3 regions of the Shewanella amazonensis SB2B genome follow, and region 3 is predicted to be linked to each of the others. Evidence: predicted binding sites of a transcription regulator. Region 3 holds the regulator's gene; each other region holds the start of a gene.
What was found. Region 3 encodes LexA, which represses DNA repair genes until DNA is damaged. Its sites were predicted from a motif close to TACTGTATNNNNATACAGTA; they were not measured.
Positions count from the first base shown of each region.

Region 1: the regulator LexA is predicted to act here: its motif matches at 1,829-1,848, upstream of recA (recombinase RecA).
Region 2: the regulator LexA is predicted to act here: its motif matches at 1,643-1,662, upstream of recG (ATP-dependent DNA helicase RecG).

Region 1 is NC_008700.1:1,263,559-1,266,843, forward strand. Features, by position in the region: gene mutS (DNA mismatch repair protein MutS) at 1-1,657, opposite strand, end outside; gene recA (recombinase RecA) at 1,944-3,011, shown strand; gene SAMA_RS05455 (regulatory protein RecX) at 3,023-3,285, shown strand, end outside.
Region 2 is NC_008700.1:4,001,241-4,004,525, reverse strand. Features, by position in the region: gene recG (ATP-dependent DNA helicase RecG) at 1-1,626, opposite strand, end outside; gene SAMA_RS17560 (penicillin-binding protein 1A) at 1,942-3,285, opposite strand, start outside.
Region 3 is NC_008700.1:4,112,343-4,115,627, reverse strand. Features, by position in the region: gene coxB (cytochrome c oxidase subunit II) at 1-516, opposite strand, end outside; gene SAMA_RS18110 (cell division inhibitor SulA) at 905-1,411, opposite strand; gene lexA (transcriptional repressor LexA) at 1,408-2,031, opposite strand; gene plsB (glycerol-3-phosphate 1-O-acyltransferase PlsB) at 2,183-3,285, shown strand, end outside.

The sequences.
Region 1 (3,285 bases), 1.5 Mb from region 3:
CGGCGAGGGCAAAGTCCTGCAATTCCTGCAGCTTGGGCAGTATCAAATCAAACAGCTCTTCCCAAAGCTGTTTTTCAAGCGCCAGTGCCTTACCCTGACTGGACAGCACTTTCTCTTCGTATTCTTTCAGCTCCGGGGTGATATAGCGCTCAGTGTTTTTAAGGGTCTGGCGGCGCTGATAGGCGATGGGCACCAGTGCCGATTGGGCGCGGCTGACTTCAATGTAGTAGCCATGTACCCGGTTAAAGCCGACTTTGAGTGTGGCAATACCGGTGCGCTCTTTTTCGCGCAGCTCCATCTGCTCCAGATAATCTATGCCACCATCACTGAGCTTGCGCCATTCATCGAGTTCGCTGTCATAGCCTTCGCGAATGACACCGCCATCACGGATGAGTACCGGTGGGTTATCGACTATTGCACGGCACAGCAGCTCATACTCTTCGGGAAAGTCACCCAGAAGAATATTGAGTGACTTCAGATGTCGCGCGTCACACCGCTGTAGTCGCTCACGGATAAGCGGCAGAATCCCGAGGGCATCCCTTAATCTGGCAAAGTCTCTCGGGCGGGCGCTTCGAAGAGCTAGACGCGCCAGAATACGCTCTATATCCCCCAGGGCTTTAAGCTCTGCGCGAAGGTCCTCGTAAAGGCCGGTCTCCAATAATTCCTGGACCGCCTGCTGGCGACCCCGAATTGTATCGTGACAGCGCAATGGCTGGTGGATCCAGCGCTGCAGCATACGACTGCCCATGGCGGTGACGGTATTATCCAGTACGCTGGCAAGGGTGTTCTCGCGGGAACCTGACAGGCTGACAGTAAGCTCCAGATTACGTCGGGTGGCGGCATCCAGAATGATGCTGTCTCCCTGATTGAAGCGTACGATGGAATTGATATGGGGCAGGGCAGTGCGCTGGGTATCTTTCACATATTGCATCAAACAGCCGGCCGCCTGCAGCGACAGACGGGCATCGGCAATGCCAAAGCCGCGCAAGTCGCGGGTGCCGAACTGCTCAAGCAACATCTTGATGCAGGTATCGTAGTCAAACTCCCACTCGGGGCGGCGTCGCTTTCCCCTGATATGATTAATCAGCCCCATATCGCCGAAGTCTTCACTGTATAACAGCTCGGCTGGACTGGTTCGCTGCAGCTCGGCTTCCAGCGCTTCACGGCTTGGCAATTCGGCAATCACAAAGCGGCCGGATGCTACATCCAGAGTGGCAAAACCATAACCCACCTTGCCCTGGTAAACTGCCGCCAGCAGATTGTCCTGCCGTTCCTGGAGAAGGGCCTCATCGGTAAGGGTACCCGGCGTCACAACACGAACGACTTTTCTCTCTACCGGACCTTTTGCGGTGGCCGGATCGCCTATTTGCTCACAAATGGCAACGGATTGCCCAAGTTGCACCAACTTGGCCAGATAGCCTTCCACCGCATGATAGGGGATACCTGCCATGGGAATGGGATCCCCGCCGCTTTTGCCACGTGCGGTCAGTGAGATGGACAGCATTTCTGAGGCACGCTTGGCATCATCATAAAAGAGTTCATAAAAGTCGCCCATGCGATAAAACAGCAACATATCCGGGTGTGCTGCCTTCATGGTCAGGTATTGACGCATCATGGGGGTATGTTTTTCGAGATCAAGCAGGTCTGTGCTGTTCATTGCCACTCTGTCATTGCGATGGGACTTGTCAGGTGAAAGCCTGTACAGGACCGGGGTAAAGCCTATGGGCGCCCAGTCTACCAAGTTTTTCGACAAAGTGATCCTTTTCAATTCAAGGCGATGAAAGAGCCTGATTCGCTGCTGTTGAAAATTATTTCATACAGGGGTTGATACTGTATGATTGTACAGTATACTAGCTTTCAATATGTACAAATACACAGGGCTTTTGCCTGAACCGCATTAACCGTTGCGTCTTCACAGCGCTTGCTGTGTGTGAGAGGGAACAATGAAAATCGATCCAAATAAAGAGAAAGCACTGGCCGCCGTTCTTGGCCAAATTGAAAAGCAATTTGGTAAAGGCTCCATCATGAAGCTGGGCGAAGACCGCTCCATGGATGTGGAAACTATCTCCACCGGCTCGCTGTCTCTGGACGTGGCTCTTGGTGCAGGCGGTCTGCCAATGGGCCGTATCGTAGAAATCTATGGTCCTGAATCATCAGGTAAAACCACCCTGACTCTCGAAGTGATTGCTGCGGCTCAGCGCGAAGGCAAAGTGTGTGCCTTTATCGATGCTGAACACGCCCTTGACCCTGTATATGCCCGTAAGCTCGGTGTAGATATCGATAATCTGCTTTGCTCTCAGCCAGACACAGGTGAACAGGCACTGGAAATCTGTGATGCTTTGACCCGCAGTGGTGCCGTTGACGTTATCATCGTGGACTCGGTAGCCGCACTGGTTCCCAAGGCCGAAATCGAAGGTGAAATTGGCGACTCTCACGTAGGTCTTGCCGCCCGTATGATGAGCCAGGCAATGCGTAAGCTTGCCGGTAACCTCAAGCAGTCCAATACCCTGCTGATTTTCATCAACCAAATCCGTATGAAAATTGGTGTGATGTTCGGTAACCCTGAAACCACCACAGGTGGAAACGCCCTGAAGTTTTACGCTTCAGTGCGTCTGGATATTCGCCGCACCGGCGCCATTAAAGAAGGCGACGAAGTGGTGGGTAACGAAACCCGCGTGAAAGTGGTTAAAAACAAGATTGCTGCGCCTTTCCGCCAGGCAGATTTCCAGATCCTCTATGGTCAGGGAATTAACCGTACCGGCGAGCTGGTCGACCTGGGTGTACTGCACAAGCTGATTGAAAAATCCGGTGCCTGGTACAGCTATAAGGGCGACAAGATTGGTCAGGGCCGCGCCAACGCGACCAAGTTCCTGGCTGAAAATACTGAAATTGCAGCCGAAATTGAAAAGACACTGCGTGAAATGCTGCTGTCACACAGCTCATCTTCCGGTAGTGCCGATGAAGTAGAAGGCGATGAAAACATCGACTTCGAAACCGGAGAAGTGTTCTGAATCAGGACCTGATGAATCACGCGCTGGCATCCCTTGCCAGGCGTGATCACAGCCGCAATGAACTCAAGCTTAAATTGCTCGCCAAAGGACACAATGCCCTGGACATTGAGCGGGTGCTGGATGAGTGTGAAGCTAAAGGCTACCTGAATGACAGTCGTTATGGAGCATCAGTCGTTCGCTCATCGGTACTGAAAGGTCATGGCGCTGCCAGAGCGCGCCAGGCAATGATAGCCAAGGGATTGGATAAAGAGGTTATTCAACACAATCTGGAAGG
Region 2 (3,285 bases), 110 kb from region 3:
GAGCTTGCCTGCTTTGAAGTCGGCCATGATGGCCTGCTTTTCGGCGCCCTTCATCCGGCCGTGTACCAGCCCAATGCCAAGCTCTGGCAGGGCTTCTTTCAGACCCCCAGCGGTGTCTTCGGCGGCCTGACATTCGAGTACTTCCGACTCTTCAATCAGGGTGCACACCCAATAGGCCTGACGCTTGTCCTGTAAGGCGGCCTGTCGCACCCGCTCAATCACATCCAGCCGGCGGGTGTCGGGAATGGCAACCGTGGTGATGGGAGTTCGCCCCGGCGGCAGCTCATCAATAATCGAGGTGTCGAGATCTGCATAGGCGGTCATTGCCAATGTGCGGGGGATGGGGGTGGCGGTCATGATCAGCTGATGAGGGAAAAAGCCCTGCTGAATGCCTTTTTCACGCAGTCCCAGACGCTGGTGTACGCCAAAGCGGTGCTGCTCGTCGATGATGGTAAGGGCGAGGCGGGAAAAGCTCACCTGTTCCTGAAAAATGGCGTGAGTGCCCACTATCATCTGGGCGGCGCCGGAGGCGATGTCTTCCAGCGTTTGAGTGCGGGCCTTGCCTTTGAGTTTGCCGGCAAGCCAGCCAACTTTCAGCCCCAGCGGCTCAAACCAGCGGGCAAAGTTGGCGGCATGCTGCTCGGCCAAAAGCTCGGTGGGGGCCATCAAGGCGACCTGACAGCCATTTTCGATGGCCGCCAGCGCAGATAGTGCCGCTACCAGGGTTTTGCCCGAGCCCACGTCACCCTGCACCAGACGCATCATGGGGGTGGCTTTGGTCATATCGGCATGGATCTCAGCAACTACCCGTGACTGGGCATTGGTTGGGGCAAATGGCAGGCTCTCAAGAAAACGGGGGATAAGCTGACCCGTGGCAGCCAAGGGCTCAGCGGCATCCTGATTGCTGCGCTCCCGAAGCTTTAACATGCTTAAGTTATGGGCCAGCAGCTCTTCCTGCACCAGCCGCTGCTGCGCCGGGTGCTGGCCTTGCTCCAACTGCCACAGTTCGGCATCCGCCGGAGGGCGGTGCAGGGTGCGCACGGCATCGGCCAGGCTTAAACGGTTGGGCTGTAATGACTCGGGCAGAAGCTCCGGAAGCCCTCCTTCTTCCAATTGCTCCAGCGCCTGTGCTGTAAGCCGTATCCAGCTGGCTTGCTTCAGGCCTTCGGTAGTGGGATAGATGGGCGTCAAGGTGTCGGCCAGGCTAGGTGATTCGCCGGCCGCCGTGAGCTTGTATTCCGGATGGATGATTTCCAGCTGATGCTTGCCGGTACGGATTTCCCCAAAGGCGCGGATAGTCATGCCTGGCTGCAAGCCATTCTTTTGCGCCATGGAAAAATTGAAAAAACGTAAGGTCAGGCCACCACTGGCGTCGCGCACGTTGCAGGTGAGCATGCGCTTGCGGCCATTGACGATCTGGCTGGAAATGACTTCGGCTTCGATGGTGGCTGTGGTGCCTGGGATAAGTTCATCAATGGCATAGATGCGGGTTCTGTCTTCGTAACGCAGCGGCAGATGAAACAGTAAATCCTGGACGGTATTCACCCCCAGTTTACTGAGTTTTTCTGCGACCCGGGCCGCCACGCCCTTGAGTTCGGTTACGGGAACAAGATCCAGTCTTTGCAATGCCTTGGCACCGGATTACTGTGAATTTATACATATACTAACAGAGAATTTTTTCGGAGCAACTTAGCGCAAACTGCTTCATTTCCCCGTTTCGCCCTATCTCTCCTCGGTTATCTGCGCCGAACAGGGAATTACTTGGCGACGAGTCCCCGTCCGCCCGGTCACCTCGGTGCAAAGGGCTCTCTGTCTATGAGTGGATTTGCGTGGTTAAGCCACGCCTTACTGCGTGAGCTTATTCATTGCTCCAGCTGAGGTTGTAGGTGAAAAACAGCAATAAAAAAGGGCCCGAAGGCCCTTCTTTTATACACTCAACACTTACTGAAACAGGTCGTCAGCGGTTGTTTCCGGGGCCGTAGTGTCATCTTCGGCGATGGCAGAATTGGCGTAATCTGTTGGCACTGTACCAGCGGCAAAGTATTCAAATCCGCTTGTGTAGTCGGTGCGGCGGCTCAGCTTGCCCGAACTGTAATCGATACGGGCAGAGACTATGCCTGCAGGGACCGGCATGGGCTTTTCTGGCGTGTCTGCAAGCGCCATAAACATAAATTCGTTCCAGGCAGGACCTGCAGTTTTCGCGCCCGCCTCTGCCCCGGATATCTGGTCTTTGGCGCCATTGGCGTTCCAGGCAGTACGGCCAAGCTCGCGGCCATGATCGTCAAAGCCAACCCAAACAGTGGTCACCAAATCAGGATTAAAACCACTGAACCAGGTATCGCGAGACTCGTTAGTTGTACCCGTTTTACCAGCAATATCATGGCGTTTCAGCAAACGAGCAGCGCGCCATGCGGTACCATTCCAACCAGTGCCCTTACTGAAGTCACCGCCACCCCAAATCACACTCTTGAGCGCTTCGGTAATAAGGAATGCATTTTGCTCGGATATCACCCGATTTGCGTAACGGGCAGCAGGATCGCCACATTGACTGGAAGGATCAGCTGGCGTTGCTGCATTCAGCATAGCCGGCGGAGCAGAGGCTTCGGTCGTCGCCATGTCCTCAGACACCTCTTCCGGAATCGGCGCTTCGCAAGCTAATGCTGGCTGAGTCTTTTCGACCAGATTTCCGGTGGCAGACTCGACTCTGTCAATGAAGAAAGGTTCAACCAGGTAACCACCGTTGGCGAACACAGTGAAGGCCCTGACAACCTGCAGCGGTGTAACGGAAGGCGAGCCCAGTGCCAGTGATTCATTACGTGGCAAATCATTGGGATCAAATCCAAAACGGGTCAATAGCTCAACGGTTGCATCTATGCCTGAGTAGCGAAGTGCCCGGACGGCCATCACGTTAATCGACTGTGCCAGGCCAACTCGCAGACGGGTGGGACCTGTGTAAGTGTCCGGCGAATTTTTGGGTCGCCAGGCCGTACCTTGGCTCAAGTCAGGTTTGTTGATGGGCGCATTGTTGATAAGCGTTGCCAGGGTATAGCCTTTTTCCAACGTGGCGGCGTAGATAAAAGGCTTGATGTTGGAACCAAGCTGGCGTTTGGCTTGTGTGACCCTGTTAAACTGACTCTGACTGAAGCTGTAACCTCCAACCAGAGCACGGATAGCACCATTGTGGGGATCGAGTGACACTATGGCACTGGATACTTCCGGCACCTGGGATAATTGCCAGTCTTCTCCATTGTGACGGATCCATACACGCTCGCCGGCTGTTAGCAC
Region 3 (3,285 bases):
GGTGGGCAGCACCAGATGCTTATCCACTTCCAACAAGTAGTGATCGCCTTTTGCTTCTGCACCTTCGATTTGGCTTCTGGGTGTAGCCAGGATGCTGTAGAAACCGAAGTCGTGGTCAAAGTAATCGTAGTGCCACTTCCATTGGGAGCCGGTGATCTTGATGGTCAAGTCGGCATTGGACGGATCTTCCATGGCGATAAGGGTCTTGGTTGCCGGAATAGCCATGGCAATCAGGATGAGAAAGGGCACCAGAGTCCAGGCGATTTCCACCTTGGTGCTTTCGTGAAATTGGGCGGCAACCGCCCCTTTTGATTTGCGGTGGTTTATCATGGCGTAAATCATGGCGCCAAAAACCACTACACCTATGGCACAGCAGATGTACAGGATAGTCATGTGCAGGCCATAGACCTTGCCACTTATCTCAGTAACACCTTGTGTCATGTTGAGCGGCATGTCAGCCGCAAAGATGGGCGGGGCCAATAAAGCCGCCGCGAAACAATACAACCATTGCTTCACAAGACATCTCCTCTGTCAATTGCATCAAGCAACTACAAAGAAGAGCCACACAGTAAGTCTCTGCTCTATGCAAACTCTTCGGTTCCCACAAAAAGCAACGATGACTTCAAAGTGCGTTGGCGGTTGGTATCTTATTTAATGAATTACAGCCTTGTTCACCACACTTGCACCTACAGCTGAATATATCGGTCAAATACACAATATCCATGGCGCAAGCCTCAGATACTGCGACGACATAATCGCCCGGATATAACAAACAAATCGTTGTTAACCTGAACTACATTACTTGCAGTTTAAATATTGATCAAGATCACTTTATTTTCTAATTATCTGAAAAAATTATCGAAAAAAAGCCCCGATAAAGGGGCTTAAAGGGATGAAGAGGTGATCAGTGCAGCGGTGATGCACCGCGAAGGGTATGGCTTAACTCGGGTCTGACAGCAAAAGCGCTGGCATGTGAGTGAGCATTTACATTTTCAAAAATAACACCCAGTGCCACGGCATTTTTGGCTACCAGTGCCAATCTGCGTTTATCTCTGGGATCCAGTTCGTTGGTCCAACACAGCACGGCACTTGAGGTACCGTTGGTTAGCGCTTTCTCCATCGCCCAAAGGGTTTCCACTTCGTCTTTGGCATGCACCAGCAGCACACGGTCCATGCGCACACCCGCCTGGGCCAGCGTAGATTTAAGCCCGATATTGGGTGGGCTGATAAGCACTATCCAGCGCCCCTCAAGACTCAGGCGTGCAAGCTCTGGGGCGAGCTGTTGCATCTCTTGGCGACCTTGGGATTGAGTGCTTTGGGTAATCACCTGCGATGTGGGGCAAACGTCTTTGGCTGCGGAATCTGTCCATAAACCTGGATGACGGGGTGCGTTACCAATCAGCTTGTTCATAGCCAGTCTCCATTACGGATAACGCCCACAGCCAAGCCCTCGATGGTGAGACTCTGGTTGGCAAGATCCACTCTGATAGGAGCGAATGCCTCGTTCTCTGCGTGTAGGTACACCACATTGCCTTGCTTCTCGAAGCGTTTTACCGTGACATCGTCTTCCACCCTGGCAACCACCACCTGGCCATTACGGGCCTGGTTCATCTTGTGCACCGCCAGCAGGTCGCCGTCGAGAATACCTATGTCTTTCATACTGTCGCCGCGAACCCGCAGCAGAAAATCGGCATGGGGGCGGAACATGGCAGGATCGACCTGATAATACTGCTCAACATGCTCTTGGGCGAGAATGGGTTCACCGGCAGCCACCTGACCTATCAAGGGCAAACCCGGGTCTGGCTGATCTTCCAACTCATCACCCGCCAGCCTGATACCTCGCGAGGTGCCGGGCATAATCTCAATGCAGCCCTTTTTGGCGAGCGCTTTAAGATGCTCCTCGGCGGCATTAGCACTTTTAAAGCCGAGTCTGGATGCAATTTCTGCCCGCGTTGGGGGCATGCCGGTTTCGGCGATGTTGCGTTTGATTAGGTCCAGGATCTCGGCCTGGCGAGGCGTGAGCGGTCTCATGGTCATTCCTGTTTTTCTATACAGTTACTGTCAGTATATACAGTATTTTAATCAGCGCAAGTATTAACCATTTTTCAGATTATTGGCTAATGGCTGCGGCTGTCTGATATTCTATTGCGCTATTGATTGAAGCCAGGTTCCCAATATCAGAATGTCAGCACACGAGTCTTTTTGGTTTAAGTCCTTGCGGTGGATCCAAAAGCAGTTGGTACACACCATAGTGGTACCTCAGGATCCCTTCGCCGATTTGAATCTCGATCCCTCCCGCCCCTTGGTTTACGTCATGAAAACCGAGTCTGTGAGCGATATCGCTGCGCTCCATGAGATAACTGGCAAGCTTGGATTACCCAGCCCCTATCAGATGCTGGAAATTGATGGGATCAAGACCCCTAGGGTCGTGTGTCTGGAAGGCCGAAAGCCGCTGTTTGGAAAGCGTGACAGTAATGAGCCTTTTTTGCAGACCTTCCAGCAATTACTGGCCCTGCACCGTCAGCAGCAAGAACTCGATATACAGCTGGTGCCTGTGAGTCTTTACTGGGGACGTACCCCGGGTAAAGAGGATGACACCATGCGTGCGGCAGTACTCGAACGGGAAGATCCGACCTGGCTGCGTAAGTGTTTGATGATTTTGTTCCTGGGTCGTCATAACTTTGTGCAGTTTTCCCGTGCTGTGTCACTTCGTCATATGGCCGATGAACATGGCACCGATAAGCGCATTGCCCACAAGCTTGCCCGGGTCGCGAGAGTCCATTTCCGCCGTCAGCGTAAGGTGATGACCGGACCTGTGTTGCCCAATCGTCAAGCCATGTTCCATGCCCTGCTGAAATCTGACAACCTGAAAAAAGCCATTGCTGAAGAGGCCTCCAGTAAGAAAATCTCAGAAGAAAAGGCCCGTGAAACTGCCATTCAATATTTGGATGAGATTGCTGCCGACTACTCCGACAGCCTGGTACGTATCGCCGAGCGCTTCCTCACCTGGCTGTGGAACAAGCTCTATAAGGGCATCAGTATCAAGGGTGCCGAGCAAATTCGCCAGTTGCACCACGACGGTCATGAGATTGTGTATGTGCCTTGCCACCGCTCGCACATGGATTATTTGTTGCTGTCTTACATCCTTTATTACGAAGGCATGGTGCCGCCCCACATTGCGGCCGGGATTAACCTGAATTTCTGGCCAGCAGGCCCCATGTTCCGCCGTGGCGGCGCCTTCTTTATCCGCCGCAGCTTCAACGGCAACAAGCTCTACACCGCAGT